DNA from 3 places in the Caproicibacter fermentans genome. Region 2 is predicted to be linked to each of the others. Evidence: predicted binding sites of a transcription regulator. Region 2 holds the regulator's gene; each other region holds the start of a gene.

Region 1 (4,762 bases), 960 kb from region 2:
TGCCCGTGCCGATTGCCCAGATCGGCTCGTACGCGATGATGATCCGTTTCAGCTCTTCTGCGGAAACGCCGCCCAAAGCGATCTTTGTCTGCATGGCGACCAGTTCGGAGGTAATCCCCTGTTCGCGCTGTTCCAGTGATTCGCCGACGCAGAGGATTGCGGAAAGTCCGCCGTCAAGAGCCGCGCGGATCCGCCGGTTGACGGTAAGGTCCGTTTCACCGAAATAAGTGCGGCGTTCGCTGTGGCCGATAATGACGTACTGTACGCCCATGGAAGCGAGCATCGGAGCGGACACCTCGCCCGTGAATGCGCCGGAAGGAGCCCAGTGGCAGTTTTGAGCGCCTACGCCGACGGAGGAGCCCTTCGCGGCTTCCAAAACAGGGAACAGGTCCACATACGGCACGCAGACGACGACTTCGCATCCCGCGTCCTTAGCCAAAGGCAGAATGGCGCCGACCAGCTTTTTTGCTTCTTCCGGGGTTTTATTCATTTTCCAGTTCCCCGCGATGACTGCTTTTCTGAGCTTTTTATTCATGACTGTAGCCTCCTGTATCATCATAAACGCGAATGAAAAGGAAGGGGCGGTTTGCCGCCCCTTCCGCCTTATTTATCGTTCAGGCAGGCGATTCCGGGCAGTTCCTTGCCTTCCAGGAATTCAAGAGACGCGCCTCCGCCTGTTGAAATATGGGTCATTTTTTCCGCAAAGCCAAGCTTTTCAACCGCGGCGGCGGAATCGCCCCCGCCGATGATCGAAACGGCGCCGCTGTCGGCAACCGCCTTTGCGACGGCGACGGTGCCTCCCGCGAAATGCTCCCATTCGCTCACGCCCATCGGGCCGTTCCAGACGACGGTTCCGGCTCCGCGCACGGCGTCCGCGAACAGCTTGCGGGTTTTCTCGCCGATATCAAGGCCCATCCAGCCGTCCGGGATTGTATCGGAATTGACGGTCTTGTACTGAGCGTCCTTTTCGTATTCGTCGGCGACCACATTGTCCACAGGCAGCAGGAAACGCACGTTCTTTTCCTTCGCCTTAGCCATCAGGTCGGAAGCAAGGCCGACTTTGTCCTCTTCGCACAGAGAGGATCCGATGGAATAACCGAGCGCTTTCATAAAGGTGTAGGCCATGCCGCCGCCGACAATCAGCGTATCCACTTTATCCAGCAGATTGGTGATGACGCCGATCTTATCCGATACCTTCGCGCCCCCGAGGATCGCGACAAACGGGCGTTTCGGGTTCGCGAGCGCGCCGCCCATAATGGTGATTTCCTTTTGAATCAGGTATCCGCACACGGCGGGCAGATAATCCGCGACGCCCGCCGTGGAGGCGTGCGCGCGGTGCGCGGTTCCGAACGCGTCGTTGACATAGATGTCCGCGAGGGAAGCCAGCTCCTTTGCAAAGGCGGGGTCGTTCTTTTCTTCTTCCTTGTGGAAGCGGACGTTTTCAAGAAGCTCCACTTCGCCGTCCTTCAGGCCGGCGGCAATGCTCTTCGCGCTTTCCCCGATAACGTCCTTTGCCATCTTAACCTCGGCGCCCAGCTTTTTAGACAGATAGCCTGCGACCGGCGCGAGGGAAAATTTCGGGTTGAACTCGCCCTTCGGGCGGCCCAGGTGAGAGCAAAGAATCACTTTCGCGCCATGGTCCCTCAAATAGCGGATTGTCTTCATGGCTTCGTCGATCCGCTTCGGGTCGGAGATGTTTCCCTCCGAGTCAAACGGAACATTAAAGTCGCAGCGGACCAGAACCCGCTTACCCTTTACGTCAATATCCTCTACGGTTTTTTTGTTTAAAGCGTTCATCAGATACCTCTCCTTCTCAACAGGCAGAATTTTGGGAGATCTTTTCGATATTGTTACCTTTCTAACAAACTTTTTCTATTATACAACCAACGAATGGCATTTTCAAGCATTTCCGGGTTTGCACTGGCACGAATTTTGGAAGAAAAGGGGATTCATTACCAGTGATATTGCCGAAGCTGCCCGCTGCACAGCATGCCGGGAAAATTCCATTGGCGAAGAACCTCGAACACGCCGACCGCGACGGAATTCGAAAGGTTCAGGCTGCGGGCGCCGGGGTTGTTCCTCATCGGAATCCGGACGCAGGAGTCCGGATTCTCGTAGAGCAGCTTTTCCGGCAGCCCGGCGGTTTCTTTCCCGAAGACGAGGTAGCACCCGTCCGGATAGGCCGGCTCCGTGTAAACGTGCTGCGCTTTGGTGGAAAAATAGAAAAAATTACCGGTATTGCGGCTGAAAAATTCGGAAAGACTCTCGTAACAGGTAATATCCAGAAGGTGCCAGTAATCCAGCCCGGCGCGCTTCAGCTTTTTGTCGTCGATCTGAAACCCCATCGGCCCGACTAGGTGCAGCCGCGCGCCCGTCGCGGCGCAGGTTCGCGCGACGTTTCCGGTGTTCTGCGGAATTTCCGGTTCCACCATGACAATATTCAGTTCCGGCATAGTATTCTCCTTTTTATGAAAAAAATGTGTGATTTTCAGGACAGCTTTTCCAGCGTTTCACTTCAATATTTCGAAAGAAAAGAGGCAGAATAATGAAAGGGTGTAATCTCATTTATTTTACTCATACTTTTTTCTGTGTTTGGAGGTTTTATAAAATGTATAAGCAAACCATGGGCTTTGTCCGCGGGATCGGCACCGGCCTTGTCGCCGGAATGGCTCTTGCGACGGTTGGGAATCAGATGATGAAAAACAACCGCGGCTTCCGTAAACGCGCGAACAAAACGCTGCATACGGTCGGGGAACTGATGGACAGCATGCAGTATCTGTTTAAGTAGGATTATGAATCAAGACCCGAGGGGGACGGACTTATTATAGCCCGTCCTCCTTCCTTTGCGCAACCCTTTTGCGTGCGGGGCTTCGCCGGCGAGTCCATCATTAATAGAAATAGTATATTGAGAGGCGCGAAGAATTGGAAAAATTGTTTCATAATTGTTCCACCGTGAGAATTTGGTGGAATCCTTGAAAATTCCTTGGAAATAAGGTAGGATAGAACAAGAAAAGAAAAAGGGAAGAGTTTCCTAGGGAAAGGGGTCCTGAACCCATGGCGGAAAATCCTTTGCAGACTGTCTTCCATACGGTATCCTATCGCCCGTTTGACGGCGGCGGGGAAAGGGATTCTCTTTTGGCCGCCGCGCGGGAAAAGGCGTTTTCCGGCAGCCCGGCGAAAGGCTCGGCGCGCGGGGTGGAAGCCGGGCGGATTGTCCGCACGCGCTATAAGATCGGCGGGGGGGAATTCCGCTGGCGCAAGATTTCCGGCAAAACCGTGGTGCAGGAGGCGTTCCGCCGCCCGGACGGGTTTTGCCTTGTCAGCCGGAACCTTTCCGGAGAAATCGTATCCGAATCGGTGTACGGGACTCATCTTGAGTGGCTGCGCACCGCGTATTTCGCCGGGACCCCCGGCAGGCCGGAAGCCGTTCTGCGCCCGGGCGGGAACGGCATTGAACTCCTTTTATTCGATGCGACCTCCGGCAGGTACCGCCGGGAGGAGCTGCTTCCCTGCCCGGTGGCTCCCGGAACGGCGGCGCAGAGCTATGTCAACAGCGCCGCGGGCGGCGAGCCCAAGGTGCTGGCTCGCACCAACGAGGGCCTTTTCTGCTACTGCGGGAGGGCGGAACGGGAAAAGCGCCTTGCCCTTTTCCGGCGGCTGGAGGAAAACGGCGGCGTTCCCGACCCCGACTGGACGGAGACGGACGGCGACGCGAAGCTGGAATTTTCCTACATACGAAACGACGGTACCGTTCCCGAACGGGCGGAAGAAAAAGGCCCGGCTGATTTTGCACGGGCGGCAGTGCCCGCGTTTGCCGCCCTCGCGGCTGCCCCGCACGCCCCGGAGGACCTGGATTCTTCGGATTACGCGGTCGACCGGGAGGTTTTTTCGGTTGAACCGCCCGTTCCCCGGCCGGTTCCGAATCCCATGCCCGCGCCGGAGCCCGCCCCCCTGCCAAATCCAGCCGCTCCGCCGCGGCCCGCGCCGACCAAATACGGAGTGGCCGCCAAGGGACTTGGCGGAAAAGTGGTTCATACCAGAAATCTGGAGAAGAAATCCGCGCGGATCGAACCCCTCTTCGGCGAGGGCCTGATTCCCGCGAAACGCATCGTCATCAGCGAAGCGGAGAGCTACCTGTATTTCGGCGAGCTGATCGGCGGGCTGCGGCAGGGGCAGGGCCGCACGCAGATGGAAAACGGGCACACCGCGTACGAGGGCGGGTACCTCGACGACAAGCGCGACGGCTTCGGCGTGTACTATTATAAATCCGGAAAGCTGTGCTATGCCGGGAACTGGAAGCGGAATCTGCGCGACGGCATGGGGGTCGCGTTCGGCTCCTCGGACGGCTCCGTGTTCATCGGCCGGTGGAAGGACGGCGTCCCCGGGCGCGGTTCCGCGTTCGACATGGAGGGCAACCTGCTCTACACCGGGGAATGGAAGGACGGCAAGCGCCACGGGCAGGGCACCGAATACCGGGGCGGGCGGGTCGTGCGTTCCGGCGAGTGGCGCGACGGCGAATTTTACTCCGGATGGAGCCGCACACAGGCTCAATCCGACGGAACGGAGGGCGCGGGTGCGCTGGATTGACCTGCACGACGTCGGCTGGGGCGAATGTATCGTTCTGGGCGGCGACCGCGGCGGAATCCTGATGGTCGACTGCGGCAGCAGTAATCTGAAGCTGGGGGAAAACGGGCCGGGATTTTACGAGTATGTCGCGGATTCGATCATTCCCCGGTACCGCGAAGCGGAAAGCCGCTCGTTT
Region 2 (4,762 bases):
CGAAGGATATTCCGATCCTCCGCGGGCCGAACATCAAAGAACTTCCGGTTGCCGGTCCCCTTTCGGAAACCATCAAAGCCAAAACCCTTTTAAAGGTTGGGGACAACATAACGACCGACCATATCATGCCTGCCGGCTCTAAAATTCTTCCGTACCGGTCGAATATTCCTTATCTTTCGCAGTTTTGCTTTGCCGTATGCGACAAGTCCTTTGCGCAGCGCTGCAGGGAAAACGGAAGCGGCATCATTGTCGGAGGCTCGAACTACGGGCAGGGGTCGTCCAGGGAACACGCTGCTCTGGTTCCGCTGTACCTCGGCGTCAAGGCCGTAATCGTTAAGAGCTTTGCAAGGATTCACTGTGCAAACCTTGTAAACGCCGGAATTCTTCCCTTGGTTTTTGAAAAGGAAAAGGATTATGATACGATCGACCAGATGGATGAACTGGAACTGAACGATGTCCGCGGCGCGGTTCAAGACGGGCGGACAATCACAATCTGCAACAGGACGAAAGGGACTTTCTTTCAGGCGAAGCCTGTGTTGAGCGAGCGCCAGCGCAGAATTGTTCTGGCGGGTGGTTTGCTGAACGACACAAGGGAACAAAACGGAAGGGCGTAAGAGAGTTGGACACGTCGGTGAAAAAACTTTCGGCAAATACAATCAAATGGATTGCGATTGCCGCAATGCTGATTGACCACGTCGCGTGGGGCTTTGTACCGACCTATTCCGCAGCCGGACAGTTGATGCATATCATCGGCAGAATCACGGCGCCGACCATGTGCTTTTTTCTGGCGGAAGGATATGCACATACGCACAATTTTCAGAAATATGCTTTCAGGCTCGGCCTGTTCGCGCTGATTTCCCATATTCCTTTCGTTCTGTTCGAAACGGGGAAGCCACTGAGTTTTTTCCCTTTCAGCGTAATCTACACCCTGTTTCTGAGCCTTCTGGCAATTCGTGCCAGCGATAAAATAGAGAATCCATTTCTCCGAACACTGGCGGTTATTGCTCTTTGTGTTCTCTCGCTCCCGGGGGACTGGATGTTCTTTGATATTCTTTTTACCCTTGCCTTCTGGCAAAATCGGGGGAATTTCCGCCTTCAGATTCAATCGTTTTCCATCATGTCAATTACAATGGTCTTGCTCAGTACATTTTCCTCAGTTACGATGGGGCGTCCGCTTTACAGCGAGCTGTTTCAGGCGGGTGTTTTCCTGTGCCTGCCGATTCTTTCGCGTTACAGCGGAGAACGCGGCGGCGGACGTTACTCCAAATGGACGTTTTATATTTTTTATCCCGCGCATTTACTGGTGCTTGGATTGACTAAGCTTTTTATTTAGGATCGGAGGATGTTGCTATGGCAGAAAAAATAAGGATGCGGACCCCTCTTGTCGAAATGGACGGGGACGAAATGACCAGAGTGATCTGGAAGCAGATCAAAGATATTTTGCTGGAGCCCTATATTGACCTGAAAACGGAGTATTATGACCTTGGACTAAAACACCGCGACGAGACGGAGGATCGTGTGACCGTTGAAGCGGCGCAGGCGATCGAAAAATTCGGCGTCGGTGTAAAATGCGCCACCATTACCCCGAACGCGGACCGGGTGAAAGAGTATGAATTGAACCAAATGTGGAAATCTCCGAATGGGACGATCCGTGCGATTCTGGACGGCACGGTTTTTCGCACTCCGATTCTGGTCAAGGGAATCACGCCGCTGGTTCCGGCTTGGAAAAAGCCGATTACGGTGGCCCGCCATGCTTACGGCGACGTATACAGAAATGTGGAAATGGCTGCCGCCGCGGGCTCAAAAGCGGAACTGGTAATTACGGATGCCGCCGGAAACGAAGAACGAATGACGATCCATGAGTTTCAGTCGTCCGGCATTGTTCAGGGAATCCACAATCTTGATGAGAGTATTTCCAATTTTGCTCACTCCTGTTTTCGGTTCGCTCTTGGTGAAAAAAAAGATATTTGGTTTTCCACAAAAGACACGATTTCCAAAACATACGATCACAGGTTTAAAGATATTTTTCAGGAGATTTTTCAAAAAGATTATGAGGAAAAATTCAAAAAGGCTGGAATCACTTATTTTTATACGCTGATCGACGATGCTGTTGCGCGCGTGATCCGCTCAGAGGGCGGGTTCATCTGGGCCTGCAAAAACTATGACGGCGATGTCATGAGCGACCTGGTTGCAACGGCGTTCGGAAGTCTGGCCATGATGACCAGCGTACTGGTTTCGCCAAAGGGAGTCTATGAATATGAAGCCGCCCATGGTACGGTTCAGCGGCATTATTACCGGCACTTAAAGGGAGAAAAAACTTCTACCAATCCGCTTGCTACTTTGTTCGCCTGGACGGGCGCACTGAAAAAGCGCGGCGAGCTTGACGGAATTTCGGAACTTTCCGATTTTGCCGAAAAACTGGAGCTTGCATCGATTCGGACGGTGGAAAGCGGAACAATGACGGGTGATCTATCGGGAATATCAACTTTGCAAAAGAAAAAAACAGTGGATACGGAAACTTTTTTGGATGCCGTTCGCAGAACTATGGATCAGCTTTAATCAGTTTCATGTTTCACTTGAATTGGAGGAATGCGTCATGTCAAGACGTGAAAAGGTTTCTATGTCGGTAATCAGGCGTCTGCCGCGTTATTACCGCTTTTTGATTCATTTAAAAGAGAAAGGCGTCACGAGGATTTCTTCGACGGAGCTTTCAACTAAGCTGGGCCTTACCGCTTCTCAGATTCGTCAGGATCTGAATTGCTTTGGCGGCTTCGGCCAGCAGGGCTATGGATATATCGTTAGTCAGCTCTGTGACGAAATCGGCAATATACTCGGTCTTTCCGGTAAATATCCCACCATTCTGTTCGGCGCCGGGAACCTTGGCCGAGCAATCGGCACCCATATGTCGTTTGAGTCGGAGGGGTTCCGACTGATTGGGATATTCGACAATTCACCGGAGCGAATTGGGATGGAGCTTGCAAACCTGAAAGTGAGGGATGTTGCGGGGCTGGAAGAATTCTGCAAAAAGGAAAAGCCGGTCATGGCGATTTTCTGTGTGCCCAGAACTGCGGCCGGCGAACTTGCCGAACAGCTCTATAATCTTGGAATTCGCAATTTCTGGAATTTCAGCCATTATGATCTTTCCATGCGGTACCCCGACGCCATTGTTGAAAATGTTCATCTGAATGACAGCCTTATGACTTTATGCTACCGTATTTCCGATCAGTCTGCCAAATAAACGGCAGAAAGCAGCCGCATATTTTTTGAGCTTTATCAGATCATAAGAAGCAGGTGAAACAGAAGGAGGTAATTCTATGGGCTGGATTCCGTTCGCAATTCTCTTGGGAATACTGCTGATCCTGGTTGTCTGGTGTGTTTCGGCTTACAACAGACTGATTTCATTTTCTGTCCGTGTTGACAACAGCTGGTCTCAGGTGGACGTACAACTGAAAAAAAGATTTGATCTGATTCCAAATCTGGTTGAAACGGTAAAGGGTTACGCAGCGCACGAAAAGTCTACCCTGTCGGAAGTGACGAAATGGCGCGGCGCGGCGATGAACGCAAGAACGCCGGAGGAAGCGATGGAGAATAACGCCAAGCTTTCAAGGGCAATCGTCAATCTTTTCGCGACCGCGGAACAGTATCCGGATCTGAAAGCAAATCAGAATTTCCTGAATCTGCAGGATCAGCTTCGCGAAATAGAAAGCAAAATTGCCGTTTCCCGCCAGTTTTATAATGATACGGCTATGAAATACAACGAATACGTCATGCGTTTTCCGTCAAATCTGATAGCGTCGGTGTTTCATTTCAACCGGAAAAAATACTTTGAAATCGAGGAAGCGGACCGGGCTGTCCCGCAGGTGAAATTTTGAAATCAATAATGAATCATAGGGAAGCCGGAAAAATTATCCCTAGATTACAGCTGCGGGCCTTTTTCCTATTAACGGCGGTCTTGTTCTGCTTTCTTCCTTTGACCGCCTGCTCGGATGATTCTGATAAAAACTCAAGGCAAGTGTTGCAGAAGCTGAACGTTTCCGCGGCTTTGATGGAAAACGGAGACATGACGGTCTCTGAAACATGGAAAATCAATTTAAAAGACCGCAACAAACCCTATCGGAACATCTATAAGTCCTTTTCTTTAAAAGCAGGCGAGTCCGCAGAAATTACAGATTTAACCGTTTATGACGAGGACCGGGGGATTCCCTATTCCTTTGCGGGCGATGTTGACCCGGAAAGTGTTTCCGGCGATGAAATGCAGGACCAATGTTACCTTTATCAAACCGGAAATCAGGTTGAAATCGGCTGGTTTATGCCTTCGATTGAAAAAGGCGTCCGGACGTTTACCTTTACTTACAGAATTAAAAATCTTGTCACTGTTTATCAGGACACGGCGGTTTTATATCATTATTTTCTTCCGAGCAATTTCAGCCTTCCCGTCACTGTGATGGACGGCACGATCCGCTTTCCGTCCGGCGGCAACAAAAAGAATGTACGCACGTGGCTGCATACGGATGTGAAAAGCAACCTGTCGATTGACTCCAACGATCAAATCAGTTTTACGGCCTCTTCTATTCCGGCGGGTCATTCGGTTGAAGTCCGCCTTTGCATGCCGCCGCAGTTGTTTCCGTCTTCTAAAAATGTCGTTTCCCAGGCGGTTTTGCCGGGGATTGAACAGGAAGAACAAAAATGGGCTGACGAATACGAGCGGAAGCTTCGAATGGAATTCCTGCTTGGCGTTCTTGATGCCGCCGGCGCGGTTCTC
Region 3 (4,762 bases), 680 kb from region 2:
GATAAAAGCACAAACATTCGCCGGATACTGGTCAAGGCTGTGCTTGTTTCAAAGCCTTTCTTGGCCTTGATTAAGATGTTGTTTATACGTCTATGGATATAAATCCTGTAAATGGTGAGATAAATTAGTATGATTAAGCATTGGGCATCGCAACTGGATTTGAAAACCGGTTTTATCTATGATTTAGCACGTTAATTGTTTAAGCCACTCGCTAACAAGGTGACTGAATACCTCCGGCTGTTCAATTTGCAGATTATGCCCCGCGTTGTTTAAAATAGCCAATGACGCTTTTGGATAATTTTCAATGATTTTAAATAAATCACGATAACCAACACAGGAATCCTGCCGCCCGGCAATCATAAGAGTAGTCCTTTGGAATTTGGCATAGAACGGGTCGTCAACCTCAAAAGAAAATGAATATTTTTTCCGAAGTCTTTTAAGAAAGGGCTCATTTGCAATGCTTAATCCCACTGCAATTTCATTTTGGTATCTGTGAAAAGTGTACTCGTTTTGTATTACACCCATTTCACAAAATTCCTTTGCTTCATCCGGTGAAAGACTGGAAAGAAATTTTTCATCACGATAGGCAACCGTATCTTCTGGACAGTCTCTTTGAGTGTTTTCTGCAATGAAAACGGGACAAATCAAAAGGAGTCCATCTACCTGATTCTTCATCTTGTGAATGATTCCCCGGGCAAGATAGCCGCCATAAGACTGGCCCGCAAGCAAAAAATTTTGGTTTGGGATTATGCGTTTGATGCTGGTTATAACTGCTTTCAGCATATCATCTGTACTGATGATCCAAGAGGGAGAATCAGATTTTCCCATGCCGGGCAAATCCAAATAAATGCGTTTATATCCTTCATGCTCCCGAAATATGGGTTCCATACATCCTGTCATCAGCCTATGGTCCGGTGAAAAACCATGAAGCATAACAATAGGTTTTCCATTGCCAATCACTTCATAATAGATATTTGCATTGCCAATATTACAAAACAATCGAATCACCTTAAAATTTTTTTAAATTATATCATTTTTTATCACGGTCAGCAACACAAGAAGGAACCTGCAAAAAGTGTTTGCAATTCTGCTACACCTATGTTTTTACTCTGCAGCTCAATTAGCAAAAGACGCAAGGCAGAAGCCCGGAAAGCGGCATGAATGCCAGCTTTCCGGGCTTCTTACTGTACGTTTTCCTTTGTTATTCGCCGATATAATCCTTGCCGAGAGCGTCAGCGGCCAGAATTGCGGCATAAAGCTGTTCCGGAGTAACATCACCCAGCATGTTGTGAATGGATTCCCCCGAAGCGCATGCCTTTTCCGCGGCAATCATTACTCTGGAGGGGTCGGTCACGCCAACCTCCTTCAGCGTAACCGGCAGACCGACGGAAACACAGAAGTCCATCACCTCTTCGATTTCTTCCATGGGAGCGTCTTCCAAAACGAGCTGCACAACCGTTCCGAACGCGACCAGTTCCCCGTGCATTGTTTTTTCGCATTCTTCCAGTGCGGTAAAACCATTGTAGACGGAGTGAGAAGTTGCAAGGCCGCCGTTATCTGCACCTACACCGCTTAAATAGGTGTTGGCTTCAATAATAGCCTCAACTGCCGGAGTGAGGATACCGAGTTCAGCGGATTTTTTCGCCTTGAAACCGTCCTCAAGGAGGGTGTTGTAGCAGAGCTTACAAAGTGCCATGGCGGATTTTGTGATGCCGCCGTTTTCTAAACTGGGAGAATTCGTTTTCTGACACATTCTAGCTTCGAAATAAGTTCCCAATGCATCGCCCATGCCAGAGACGAGAAAACGAACCGGCGCTTTTACAATAATAGAAGAGTCAACAATGACCGCATCCGGATTTTTGGGATAGAAGATATACTTTGCAAAGGACCCATCGTCGTTGTAAATTACGGAAAGGCCGGTGCACGGGGCATCCGTAGCACATACGGTCGGAATAATTACAACCGGAAGTCCTTCGTAATAAGCTGTGGCTTTCGCTGTGTCAATTGCGCTGCCGCCGCCAATCGCGCAGATTACACCAACCTTGTTTTCTTTTGCAATCTTTTGCATTTTAGCGATCTCGCCGACTGAACTGATGCCGCCAAAAATCTCAAATTTTATGGATGCATTTTTGCCTGCGAAGCTCTTTTCAATTTTGGGCCGTGCTGCCTTATAGCCGCTTTTGCTGCATATAAAAAGGATGGATGTGCCCAAATCTTTCACATGATCATACAGTTCGAGTAAAGCATCAGGGCCCTGAACATATTTTGACGGTGCTCTCATTAAAGCCAGCATTTATTATCGCTCCTTCATGTTAATATTTTAACAATATTAAGTATAATGAATTTTTAGTAGTTTTTTCGCTTCAGTCGAAAATTATTAAATAAATTTGATCATCCCTCGCAGACTCCATATTTTCAGTAAGAGTGCGATTCCAGTCAAAACCATGTTTTTCCTTGAGTCGTGAGCTATTTTATTAAGGACGTCTCTGGTTATCAGAAAGGTCATGACAGACGGTTTTCATACGGTAAAACTTTCAGATGAAATTGGGACCAAGCAGGCAGCCGCGCAACTCGGTGCGGCCTACTACACGCTGCCGGAATGGCTCCAGAAGCGCAAGGTTTACGGTGATCACGCTTCGGGCTGCTTTGGCTAAAAGCATCGTGTTCCGGTACATTATGACCTGTTACAATCTATTCAAATCCATACCGGCAATCCGCAGGGCGGGTTTGTTTATATTCTGCACGATTCTTCATTTCTCCGCTCCAAGTAAAAAGCCCGAAAAGCAGCATGTATGCCAGCTTTTCGGGTCTGTTTTTTGCATATTGGTCCAAATGGGGAGTATCCTAGGGGCAAGGGAGGAAAAGTGGCAAACCGAATTTTTATGGCATCATTCCAAATTAAGAATTTCAGCAATCTGCATCATAGTATTGACCCGGTAATCCGCAAGAGAGGAGCTCGCTGCGTCGCCGATTGCGATTGCCGTCATGTTTCCCGCTTTCGCCGCCTCAATTCCTGCAACCGCATCTTCCACGACAACACAGTTCTCTGGTTTTGTTTCGAGTTTTCGGGCAGCGACAAGAAATACCTCGGGGTCCGGTTTGGAATGCTGAATTTCAGTTCCGTCCGCAATCGCGTCAAAAACGGTTTCAAGACCGATTTTTTGAAGAATCTTCCTGGTGTTTTTGCTGCTGCTTCCGATCGCGATTTTTACACCGGCTTTTTTCAGGCGGTTGATCAGTTCCACCACTCCGGGTAAAATATCCGAATGCTTCAGATTATCGAGCAGCTTTACATAGATGTCGTTTTTGTACTGCATCAATTCTTGTTTTTGCTGTTCGCTGTAAGACTTTTCCGACTTTCGCAGGATGATTTCCAGAGATTCGGCGCGGGAAACGCCGCGGAGCAGATTGTTGATCTGCCGGTCAAAGGGAATTCCGTTCCGGTCCGCCATGGACTTCCAAGCCTGAAAATGCAGGTCGTCGGTGGATACAATCACGCCGTCCAGATCGAAAATAACGGATTTCAAGATTTCTGCGTCCTTTCTGCCATTCCCTGTTTCAGCCATTTCAAACTAAGAGGGAGCCAGTAGGGGATGCTTAGCCCCTTGATTTCCGCCTCACTTTTCGTGTTTTCATCACAAAGAGACATTCCATGCGGCCCTTTTTCAAACAGATGCAGTTCACAGGGGACACGAACCGAATGGAGCGCGGTGGCAAGCCCTAACAGATCCGTGGGAGGGATCAGGCTGTCTTCATAGGTGCCCCAGACGAATGTGCGAGGCACTTTTTTATGGATTTTAGGAATCAGGTTCAGGGATGCGGCTTCCTCCTGCGTTATATTTTCGTGCCCAATCATGATTTCCTGGATACTTGGGCCGCGAAAATCCGGAATCAGGCCCTGCTCCATCATTTCCAGTACGAATTCAGGAGTTTCCCTGTTTTGGGGAATCAGGGTTATGGCGGGATAACCTAATATAATATGATTCGGGCGGATTTGATCTTCCGTCAGACCCATCTCGTCGGTGAGGAGAGGCTGATTGAAATAGATGCCCAGAGAGAGCGCCAGATTCCCGCCGGCGGAAAACCCGATTACCGCGATATTGTTACTGTCGAGCAGCCAATCCTCCGCGTTTTGGCGGATAATATTCATCGCCCCGGCAAGCTCTTTCAGGGCAGTGGGGAACGGGTGATCAATTTTGACGGAGTATTCGAGTACGAAAGTATGGTATCCCTTTGCCGCAAATGCCAAGGCAACGGGCTCGCCTTCGTTTTTCGAAATCATAGTATACCCGCCCCCCGGGCACACCACAACAGCCGGGCGACGGATGCCTTTTTTGGCAAATTCCCCGTCATCCAGAATGTTCGCGGTCAGTTTGGCGTCGCTGCTGTCGGACACCGGAAAAACAAAATTTTTCATTTAATATCTCCTTAAAGCTTTGTGTCCCATTTCCCGCAGAAGGGGTCCACAGGACTTTTCCCGACAAACTCGGAACGCCCCAAAAGCTTATCTACCAGTAGCTCCAGGGTATAGTCGTTCACGCCGTATGTATTGATGTATGTCGGTACACGCGGCACGTCCAGCAGATGATACGGGTTTTCTACCGAAATAAAAACGGTTGGAATGGACTTAAAGTAGATTGGTACGTTCAGGCCCATGGGATTCTGCCATTCAATCCGCACAACGGTTTGATTTGATTTGGTGGCAAGGCTGCAAAGGTAAAGGATCAGATCGTAATCCTCACGCATTTTTGAATAGGATGAC

Evidence for each region. Region 2 encodes Rex, which represses fermentation and respiration genes when NADH is low (regulators of the CRP and FNR family bind a similar motif). Its sites were predicted from a motif close to ATTGTTAANNNNTTAACAAT; they were not measured.
Region 1: HCR03_RS06760 (phosphoglycerate kinase) is a predicted target of Rex. The motif match lies at 1,847-1,866, and genes of this name have one in related genera.
Region 3: HCR03_RS18140 (glycerol dehydrogenase) is a predicted target of Rex. The motif match lies at 2,309-2,328, and genes of this name have one in related genera.

Annotation. Positions count from the first base shown of each region.
Region 1 covers NZ_CP060286.1:1,346,875-1,351,636, reverse strand. Annotated here, with positions in the region: gene tpiA (triose-phosphate isomerase) at 1-535, opposite strand, end outside; gene HCR03_RS06760 (phosphoglycerate kinase) at 604-1,797, opposite strand; gene HCR03_RS06755 (tRNA (cytidine(34)-2'-O)-methyltransferase) at 1,953-2,453, opposite strand; gene HCR03_RS06750 (hypothetical protein) at 2,609-2,788, shown strand; gene HCR03_RS06745 (MORN repeat-containing protein) at 3,055-4,587, shown strand; gene HCR03_RS06740 (ComEC/Rec2 family competence protein) at 4,574-4,762, shown strand, end outside.
Region 2 covers NZ_CP060286.1:384,121-388,882, forward strand. Annotated here, with positions in the region: gene HCR03_RS01910 (aconitate hydratase) at 1-614, shown strand, start outside; gene HCR03_RS01915 (TraX family protein) at 620-1,333, shown strand; gene HCR03_RS01920 (NADP-dependent isocitrate dehydrogenase) at 1,351-2,559, shown strand; gene HCR03_RS01925 (redox-sensing transcriptional repressor Rex) at 2,597-3,238, shown strand; gene HCR03_RS01930 (LemA family protein) at 3,315-3,872, shown strand; gene HCR03_RS01935 (DUF2207 domain-containing protein) at 4,016-4,762, shown strand, end outside.
Region 3 covers NZ_CP060286.1:3,649,883-3,654,644, forward strand. Annotated here, with positions in the region: gene HCR03_RS18135 (alpha/beta fold hydrolase) at 184-999, opposite strand; gene HCR03_RS18140 (glycerol dehydrogenase) at 1,202-2,293, opposite strand; gene HCR03_RS18145 (hypothetical protein) at 2,505-2,654, shown strand; gene pgmB (beta-phosphoglucomutase) at 2,889-3,527, opposite strand; gene HCR03_RS18155 (alpha/beta hydrolase) at 3,524-4,417, opposite strand; gene HCR03_RS18160 (glycoside hydrolase family 3 protein) at 4,429-4,762, opposite strand, start outside.